DNA from 3 places in the Arthrobacter sp. UYCo732 genome. Region 2 is predicted to be linked to each of the others. Evidence: predicted binding sites of a transcription regulator. Region 2 holds the regulator's gene; each other region holds the start of a gene.
What was found. Region 2 encodes LexA, which represses DNA repair genes until DNA is damaged. Its sites were predicted from a motif close to TCGAACANNTGTTCGA; they were not measured.
Positions count from the first base shown of each region.

Region 1: the regulator LexA is predicted to act here: its motif matches at 1,343-1,358, upstream of ABIB45_RS03935 (LexA family protein).
Region 3: the regulator LexA is predicted to act here: its motif matches at 1,700-1,715, upstream of ABIB45_RS02485 (DUF6504 family protein).

Region 1 is NZ_JBEPPJ010000002.1:138,540-141,787, reverse strand. It holds gene ABIB45_RS03940 (Y-family DNA polymerase) at 1-834, opposite strand, end outside; gene ABIB45_RS03935 (LexA family protein) at 855-1,286, opposite strand; gene ABIB45_RS03930 (hypothetical protein) at 1,582-1,899, shown strand; gene ABIB45_RS03925 (hypothetical protein) at 1,896-2,615, shown strand; gene ABIB45_RS03920 (hypothetical protein) at 2,674-2,892, shown strand; gene ABIB45_RS03915 (hypothetical protein) at 2,949-3,239, shown strand; gene ABIB45_RS03910 (hypothetical protein) at 3,236-3,248, shown strand, end outside.
Region 2 is NZ_JBEPPJ010000021.1:43,695-46,942, forward strand. It holds gene ABIB45_RS19265 (histidinol-phosphate transaminase) at 1-89, opposite strand, end outside; gene ABIB45_RS19270 (LysM peptidoglycan-binding domain-containing protein) at 173-661, opposite strand; gene lexA (transcriptional repressor LexA) at 1,000-1,746, shown strand; gene ABIB45_RS19280 (ATP-dependent DNA helicase) at 1,852-3,248, opposite strand, start outside.
Region 3 is NZ_JBEPPJ010000001.1:507,646-510,893, forward strand. It holds gene ABIB45_RS02465 (SOS response-associated peptidase) at 1-436, shown strand, start outside; gene ABIB45_RS02470 (VOC family protein) at 465-887, opposite strand; gene ABIB45_RS02475 (chorismate mutase) at 907-1,227, shown strand; gene ABIB45_RS02480 (hypothetical protein) at 1,230-1,619, opposite strand; gene ABIB45_RS02485 (DUF6504 family protein) at 1,784-2,116, shown strand; gene ABIB45_RS02490 (DNA polymerase III subunit alpha) at 2,113-3,248, shown strand, end outside.

The DNA of each region.
Region 1 (3,248 bases), on a different contig from region 2:
GTAGATCGCCATCACCTCGTGCATCCGTGCCGCGGTGGTAACCGGCTTTGAAAACGACCGGGAGAAGATCAGCTGCTGCTTGGTCGCGATCTCGGTTTCCATCGGGATGCATGGGATGCCGTTGAGCTCCATAATTGTCCGCTGCATGAGCACCGAGAACTTCTTCCGCATCACCACCGGATCGGTGGCTTTCAGGTCGGCGATGGTGAAGATCCCGAGGGCGTTCAGCTTCTTCCCGAGCCGGCCGGCAATCCCCCAGATACCGGTCACCGGAACCTTAGACATGATCGCCTCGGCGTGGGCGGCCGGCAGCGTATCCCAGCTGCAGACGCCCTGGAGGGCAGGGTTCTGTTTGGCCACCCGGTTGACGAACTTGGCCAGCGTCTTGGTCGGGGCAATGCCGACGCAAACGGGCAACCCGGTGTTCCTGGCAATGGCAGCCTTGATCTCCACCCCGGTCTTCACGAGCTCCTCCGGGGTGCCTCGGAGTAAAGCAAATGCCTCGTCGATCGAGTAAATCTCGGTGACGGCTGCATACCGGCCAATGATCTCCATGACGCGGCTCGACATGTCGCCGTAAAGCTCGTAGTTGGAGCTGCGGTGGATCAGGCCAGTGCGTTTGGCGTCACCAACCAGTTTGAACCAGGGGTCACCGTTTTCGATGCCCAGCGCCTTGGCTTCGTTCGATCTGGCGACCACGCAGCCGTCATTGTTAGACAACACCACGACCGGCTTGTTTTCAAGGCTCGGGTCAAAGGATCTCTCGGCCGACACATAGAAGCTGTTCACATCAATAAGGGCCGTCCGCTCCACCCTGGATTGAGGATTTCGCATCGGATGCAGTTCAGCCATTTTCAGACGTGGTGCAGGCATCGGGTGACGACACCCCACACCGTTACTTCAGACAATTCCGGGACGATGATGTCCGGGTAGTCGGGGTTCTCCGCAGCCAGCCTGACACGGCCATGTTCAAGCCGGAGCCGCTTGATGGTCAGTTCCCCGTCGATGACCGCGATGACAACCTGGCCGTCAGCCGGAGTGATCGACCGGTCCACGACGAGTTCGTCGCCGTCGGCGATGCCGGCGCCGTCCATCGAATGTCCCGACACCCGGACCAGGAAGGTGCTGGTGACGTCGCGGATCAGGTGTTTGTTCAGGTCGATGCGGCCGGTGAAGTAGTCCTGTGCAGGTGACGGGAAGCCCGCCGGCACCGAGACCGGAGACACGAGCGGACCCTTGAGATCCGATGCAAAGACGTCCAGAGACGACAGGACGACGACGCTCATCGACGGCTCCCTCCTTGCTTTAATCGAATCTTTGTTCTCAACAGGCTTTTCCAAATGTGAACATCTCTTCGAACAAAATTATACGGCTGATGGCCTACTCCGGGCCCCGACCGTCCTTGATGCGGGTGAGCGGAGGACTGCGGTCCGCACACATGGGAGCAATGATCTCTGCTACCGATTCCCCCAGTCCGCCCCGTACTACCGACGCCGGTCCCCTGGAAGCCGAAACCAACCCCGCGCCCCAGCATCTCGGCACCTGTAACCGCTGCCACCACACCTACCTGCTCGGCACCAAATGCGGCACATCGGACCACAGGCAGTGAAGCGCCGCATCATGGTCCCGCTGCTGGCCTTGGCCGCCACCGCGGCCCTGATGACCGGATGCCAGTCGGCCGCCCCGGAATTCGACCGCGCCCTGGACGTCACCGCGCTTCCCGGCGACGGTGGAGATCGAGTCCGAGCCACCGAAGGGCAGACCCGCGGGCACTCTGCGGGCTTTGACCTCCATTTCGGGGCCGCCGCCTTCGGCCTGACATGCTCCACCGACGCCGACGGCGACAGTTCCCGCGGCATCGCCGCCGTGGTCTGCACGTGGACCAATGAGCCGCGGTGAGCCCGGAACCCGTCTCCGCACACATTACGGCCATGACTGCACCCACCACCCAGCTCACCGTCCGTCAGCTGATCGATGCCCTGAGCGCCATCCCGGACAACCCCCTGGTGATCATCGCCGGCTTCGGCACTGCCAACGTGCCCGGCAACCTCCGCCGGCACCGCGCCCACCTCCCGGATGTTGGAATCGAGGTTGTCTACGACCGAATGAACTCGGTCACCGTCAACCGCCTGACATTCATGTTGCACCAGCACGCCACCCAGCCGGTCAGCAAGTTCAACCCCAACCCGACCACCTTGGACTCACCCGTCTGGATCCGACCCAGCATGGAACACGAAAAGTCCTTCTTCGCGGTGACCCGGGTCGATTCATTCAAGGGCCATGCTGTCATCCGGGCCGAGAACGTCGCACCGGTCCAAGGGCCGTCCATTCAGCGCGTCAGTGATGAGGAGCTGCTGCGACGGAACTCCGAATTCACCCGTTCGCCGGACAAGGAACCCAACCTTGACGTCGAATCACCGGTGAACCGCTGGATCTTTCGCGCCATGCCGACGGAGCGGACTGCAGCCCGACTTCGTCTTGAAACAGCCCGTGCCGATCTTGAAAAGCTCGTGGCTGAGATCCCACAACTGGAGGCTGAGTGCGCCCAGTTCGACTATGTTCTCGGCGTCACCGACACACCGCCGGTTTCAGAACGGCCCGCCGCCGGCGCCTGATTCTCCCGCATGGGATCCTCCGGTGACGGCAACCTGACGACCCGCACACATCAGGACCATGCTGATCACCGACCTTCTCCTGACCTACGTCTCCTGGCTGTTCGCCGCCGTCATGTTCATCTGGCTGGGCTCCTACCTGTACAGAACCATCAGGAACACCTTCGCCCCCGACTGGGAGCAGACCATCGAGGGGGTCGGGGTCCCGACCCCCGTGCTCGTCAACATCCCGGCTCGCCCAATCCGCAAGCCGCGCATTCCGCTCACCCCCGCGGCCTGACCCCCACGTTCGGTGTCGGCGCCTAAGCGGTGAGCTGTGGCGGAGACTCCGCACACATGACGGCCATGACAACCACCTTGACCCGTCCGCGCCGCGCCGAAGCACTCCCCTTGACCGTTGACACCGCTCAGGTCTGGGGCGCGCTGCTCTCCTCCTATTCGGAAGACACCGGCGGGATCTCCGTGTGGTCCACCGAAGACGGGGCGCTTCGGTATGTCGAGCGTGTTCTTGGCGCCCAGCCGGGCATCGAGTTCGAGCTGATGACCTGCACCGGCTACGGTGTGTGGCGCTCAGTAGCCGATGGCCTCGGCATCCGTGAAGTCATCGCCAAACGCTGGTCAGCGTGAAGCCATTGT
Region 2 (3,248 bases):
ACATCCAACTGAGGGGCACCGTAAGGGGTCAGTCCGCGGAGATTGGTCCGGAGTGGAAGTCGGTTCAGACGCTCTAGCTGGTCATTCACCTGAACAGTTTAGTTCCGAAGCACACACCCGGAAAATGTGACGTCTTACTGGGCCTCGTTGGACATCCGGCCGGTCCCGGCAGCTACTGGGCGGGGACGAACAACTGCTGGCCGGGCACCACGCCGCCGGAGGTGAGGTTGTTCAGCTGAACGATGTCTGCGATGACGTCGCGGGCGTCCCGCTGGGGCACTGCGGTGGCGGCGATGGCCCAGAGTGACTGCCCGGCCTGGACCGTGACGGTGACCGTAGGCGTCACGGAGAGATCGGCGGCAGAGTCGGCCGCCTTCGCCGGAGAGTTAAGGAACCCGGCAAGCGAGAGCAGAACCGCAGCCAGGATCACCAGCGGGATGCCGATGAGCACCACGCGACCCCTGCGGGTCAGGCGGAGCGGAGGCAATGGTTCCTTCCGCTGCCGGGACGCTATGGACTTCCGTGACGGGCGGGAGGTCCAGCCAGCCCGATCATCCCGAGGCGCCCACTCAGGTCCCTGCGCCGCCTCAAGCCGTGAGGTGAGGTGCTGGACGGAAACGAACTGCGGACGGGAGTCCTGCGAAGCAGATATAGCTGACATGAGATGAGCCCTCCTGGACCATACTGTGCTGCCCGGTGTGCCATACGCATCCCTTTCCTGTACCGGCTGAGCCGTAACACGATGCGAATATTCGAATCCGCAGACGACGAGTAGAACACATGTTCGAACTTTGCTTCTCCATTTTTAGCACTTATCAACGAATATTGTCGAGACTCGCTAGAACAAATGTTTGAAAAAGCCAAGTGGCTGGCCTACGTTTGGATCAAAGAACAACCACTCCTGTAGTTGATCAGCAGGGTCTGACAATCAATCAGCCCGGAGGTTCCACGCACCAGCGGCCGGACCGGAACCGGGGCAACCGAAAGGCATTGGCGAACATGGCAGCACCAGCCGCCGAGGGCAAGGCACCGCCACAGGGCCGCCAGGCCCAAAGGACTCCCAAGGGACTTACCGCCCGCCAGAAAAAGATCCTTGAGACGATCCAGCGTTCCGTCAATGACAACGGTTATCCCCCGTCCATGCGGGAAATCGGCGACACTGTGGGTTTGGCGAGCCTCTCCAGCGTCACCCACCAGCTTTCCCAGCTCGAAAAGTTGGGCTATCTCCGCCGGGATCCCAAGCGGCCGCGCGCCATGGAAGTCCTGATGCCCTTGACGCTGGATGGCGGCTCGGCCAAATCCCGCGGCTCAGCCAAACCGGCCGTCCTGCACAGCATCGGCGGAACGGTCACAGAACTTCCGACCGCCATGGACACGGCAATGGTGCCATTGGTGGGCCGAATCGCTGCCGGCGGACCGATCCTTGCCGATCAGGTAGTTGAAGATGTCATGCCCCTGCCCCGCCAGCTCGTGGGTCAGGGTGAGCTGTTTATGCTGCGCGTGGCCGGCGACTCCATGGTGGACGCTGCCATCTGCGACGGCGACTGGGTAGTGGTGCGCCGGCAGGCAGACGCCGCCAACGGGGATATCGTTGCGGCCCTATTGGACGACGAAGCCACCGTGAAAACATTCCGCCAGCGCGATGGCCACACTTGGCTGTTGCCGCAGAACACCCAGTACGAGCCTATCCTTGGTGATCACGCCACCATCATGGGCAAGGTCGTCTCGGTCCTGCGTTCCCTGTAGTACCGGCCGCTCTAGAACCGGCCGTTGCACTGCCGGCCGCGGCAGCGTACTGGCCGATGTCATACCGGCGCCGTGATACCGGCAGTGACGGTCGCTGTAGGACCGTCAGGCGTCTTTCCCGGCCAGCCTTTGGAGGGCGGCAAAGGCTGTCTTGCGGTCCGTGGTGGGCCAGAACGGCGGAAGCGCCGCGCGGAGGAACCCGGCGTACCGCTCCGTGGCAAGGCGTGAATCGAGGACGGCCACTACTCCCTTGTCCCCAGTCGAACGGATCAGCCGGCCCGCCCCCTGGGCAAGGCGGATGGCCGCGTGCGTGGCCGACACCGCCATAAAGCCGTTTCCGCCGGCCTGCGCAACGGCACGCGAGCGGGCAGTCATCAGCGGATCATCCGGCCGCGGGAACGGAATGCGGTCGATCACCACCAGCCGGCAGGATCCGCCCGGAACATCAACCCCCTGCCACAGGGACATGGTGCCAAACAGGCAAGTATCAGGCTCGTCAGCGAACTGCTTTACGAGCGCGGTCATAGTGGAGTCGCCCTGGCAGAGGATGCTGAGCCCCAGCCGCGGGCGCATTGCCCCAGCAGCCTCTTCGGCCGCACGGCGCGACGAAAAGAGGCACAGCGCGCCGCCGCCGGACGCCCGTATCAGTGCCTCCAGCTCGTCGAGGGCCTCGGGTGACGCGCCGCGGCCGGGTTTGGGCAAGTGCCCGGCCACATACAGGATGCCCTGCTTCGGATAGTCGAACGGCGATCCGACGTCGATACCCGTCCAGCTCGGAGCGCCCTCCCCTACCAGTCCCAGGCCACCGGCGGCAGGTTCGAACGCTGACCCAATGGCCAGGGTTGCCGAGGTCAGCACCACGGTGTGGCCGGCGAACAGACCTTCACGCAACTTGCCGGCGACACTGAGCGGCGCGACGTTGATCAACGCGGGAGAGGTCTCGTCAGGCTGCGAATAGCCCTGTTGGGGGTCGAAGGAACTGGCGCGGGAAAACCACACCACTTCGCGGTTCTCGCGGGCGACGATGAGCCGTTCACACAGTTCCAGGATCAGCATCAGCCGCGAGCGGGCAAGCTGCCGCCCGCCGTCGGCCGTTTGGCTGCCGTCACCCTTGGAATCTGACAGGGCAGCCCGGCAAGCCTCCCGCAACTGGTCCACGCAGTCCAGCTGTTCATCATTGAGTCCGTTGGGCAGGAGCCCGTCAGAGACTCCCGCCAGCGCGAGTTCGAGGTTGGCCGCGGCCGCGTTGAGTGCGTCAACCGTGATGGCAGTGTGTTTCCGTGCGCCCGAGGCTGCCGCGTAAATCATGGCCACCGAGAGCTGCCCGGAGACCGCACCTGTGACCCGGTCCTGGAGTTCGTGGGCCTCGTCCACCACTACAACGTCATATTCGGGAAGTACGGCAAGGCCCTCGAAGGCGCTGACGGCCAGCATGGCATGGTTGGTGACCACAACGTCGGCCTCGGCCGCCTCATGGCGTGCCAGTTCACTGAAACACTCGG
Region 3 (3,248 bases), on a different contig from region 2:
CGGGTATTACGAATGGAAGCAGGGGACCGGGAAGGCCAAGCAGCCCTACTACGTCCATGCGGGCGAAGGCAGCGGGTTGGTGTTCGCCGGCCTGTATGAGTGGTGGAAGGACCCGGCCAAGGCCGACGGCGATCCCGCCCGCTGGATGCTCTCCACCTCCATCCTCACTGCCGACACCCCGCCGCCGGGTGCTGAGTCCACGGTGTTCGGCAAACTCACCGCCCTGCACGACCGGGTGCCGCTGCCCATGGACCGCGCAACCATGGCGTCGTGGCTTGACCCGCAGATCGATGACGCCGCCTTCCTCGTGGACCTCGTCCGCGCCCATGTCAAGGAGGTCGCCGCCGACTGGCACGTGGATTCTGTGGGCACCGGGGTGGGGAACGTGCGTAACAATTCCCCGGAACTCATCCGGCCTGTGGAGGCGCTGTTCTAGGGGCGTGGTTCAAAGGGGTGACGATGCCCTAGACGGTGACTTTGCCGTCGTCGTCCACTTCCCAGGTTGGGTTGTAGGCAATCTCCCAGCGGAAGCCGTCCGGATCGGCGAAATAACCGCTGTACCCACCCCACGGTTGGGTGACGGGCTCGGCAACGATTTCCGCGCCCGCGGCCCGGGCTTCGGCCATGACCCGGTCCACTTCATCGGTGCTGGCCAGGTTGTGGCTGAGGGTGATGCGCGGGACCGGACCAGGGGCGCCAACCCCTGCTTCGGCGTGCATCTGCCCTGCGTCCCACAGGGAAAGGACCAAGCCGTGGTTGACCTGGATGAACACTGCGTCGCCTGGCATTTCGAGGTGCACAGGCCAGCCAAGGCCTTCCACATAGAAATGGCGGGAGGCATCAACACTTCGGACACCTAATGAGATGAAGTCGACTCTGGGCTGCATGCTTCGATACTGTCAGAGGATGGCAACAATTCAAGGAAACGATAGGGATGCTTTGGCCGACAAGGAACAGCTCGCTGCGGTTCGGATTGCGGTCGACGAAGTTGACGACCAGATTGTCTCGCTCATTGCCCGGCGTGAACGCCTGATCCGGATCGCCGGAGCCCTGAAGGGGGACGACGCTGAAGTCCGCGCCCCCGGTCGCGTGGAACGCGTGATTGAGCACGTCCGGGGAGCTGCGGAAAAGAAGGACATTGATCCGGACATCGTGGAATCCACGTACCGGGCCATGATCTCGGGGTTCATCGAACTCGAGATGAAGGTCCACAAAGAAAACAGCTGACGCTACAGCGCTTCCTCAACGGCGACGCCGGACTGGAATTCCCGGCCGTCAGCCTCGCTGAAGGCTGACATGACGTGTCCCTTGCCCAGGCCGTGAACGGCGGCGATGGGAAAGTTCCCCGTGATGGTGTTGCCGGAATGCGTCACGCCGCCAAGATCATAATTCTCTTCGGCGCTCTGATCGTGGCTGAATGAGTAGAAGGCGATTGCCTCCCCGTTCATGAACTCAATGCCCAGCCGTCTTTGGGATGAGAAATCAGGGCTGGCCGCCACGAGCCCCACCACGTACGCACCTGCCCCGGGGATGTTGCCGTCGATATCGAAGGTTGCCACGAGGGTTTCTTCCTGGGCCTTGATGCTTACGTGCTTGAGGAGTGCGTCATGGGTGCTCATGGCACAATCCTGCTACCTGCTGACGCGTCCGTCCACCCCTGTCTAGGTTTTGTCGGGGCGCCGTCGTAGACTGGAATTGTTCGAACATGTATTCGAATATCCTGTTGTTCGGCAGCATTTTGCAGCAGCATTTTGCGCCAGTTCAGTCAGTCCGGGAGGCGTCCATGGGTATGTTCAGCGAGTCCGTGGACGTCGTCTGCACCCCGGCCGGCCAGCCGCTGAAACTCCAGTGGGCCGGGCGGGACTACTCGGTGTGCGCTGAACCTGTGCGGTGGTACGAACGCCGGGAATGGTGGGCCGAGGAACGCCGTGCGCCGCTGGGCAGCGGACCGGGACTGGTGGACCATGAGATCTGGCGGGTCCAGGTCCGTGCTGAACCACATAATGGCGCAGGGGAGCCCCTGACCCTTGACCTCAGCAGGCATCTGGGCAGCGGCCGCTGGAGGCTGCTTCGCATCCATGACGCACTCCACCCCCTCCACCCCAAAACAGCATGAGCTTCACACACCTCCACGTTTCCACCGCCTTCAGCGCGCACTATGGAGTCTCCTGGCCTGACGAACTGGCCCAGGTTGCCGCCGCAGACGGGGCAACAGCGCTCGCCTGCACGGACCGGGACGGGCTCTACGGCACCATCAAACACCTCAAAGCCTGCATGGCTGCCGGCATCGACCCCATCGTAGGGGTGGACCTTGCGGTCTTCGACGACGACGGCGATCACCGCACCCAGCTCGCTGGCCGGGTGGTGGTGCTTGCGCGGGGTCACAACAACGGGGCGGGCTACCGCGCCCTGTGCAGGCTGGTATCGGACGCCCATGCCCGCACCTCGGGCAAAGCCCGGGGAGCGGTGCCTGTGGCAGTCACCCGCGCCGAACTCGCCTCACGGACGCTTGACCCCACAACGCTGAAGCCGGTCCTGACAGTCCTGATCGGCCCGGCTTCCGACGTCGGCCGGGCCATGGGCGGCCGTCGCTACCTCCGCCCCCGTACCCTTTTCAAGGGCTGGCTCGAAGCCATGCCCGCAGGGACCCTGGTGGCTGAAGTCGTTTCCCAGCTGACCGCCCCCGGTGCGCCTGTGAGCACCGCCCATGCAGTGCGCATGCTCAAACTCGCCGAAGAACACCGCGTCCCGGCCGTGCTCACTAATGCTGTCCGCTACTGTGCCGAAGACGGTGCCGCCACGGCTGATGTCCTCGACTCGGCGCGCACGCTGAAGTCCCTGCCTGAACTCGCTACCGAACCGCTCCTTCAGCCCAACGGGCAGGCCTGGCTCAAAACATCAGGACAAATGCTGCAGCTCGGCAAGGACATCATCCGCGCCGCGGGGTACGGCACGGCTGACCTTAAGCAGCTGATGGCGCAGACTGAGGCGCTCGCCGACTACTGCCGGATGGATCCGGTGGCTGACATGGGATGGAAGCAGCCTGTGGTCCCGGAGGCGTCAGTCATCGGTATCAGCCAGGACCCACACGTTGAACTGGCGCAGCGCTGTGAGGCCGGGATCGGCAGGCGGTTTCCGGGAATAGCAGGCCCAGCCCACAAGCAAATGCGCTCGCGGCTGGAGCACGAGCTGGGAATCATCCGGAACCTTGGATTCTCCTCCTACTTCCTCACGGTGGCGGAGGTTTC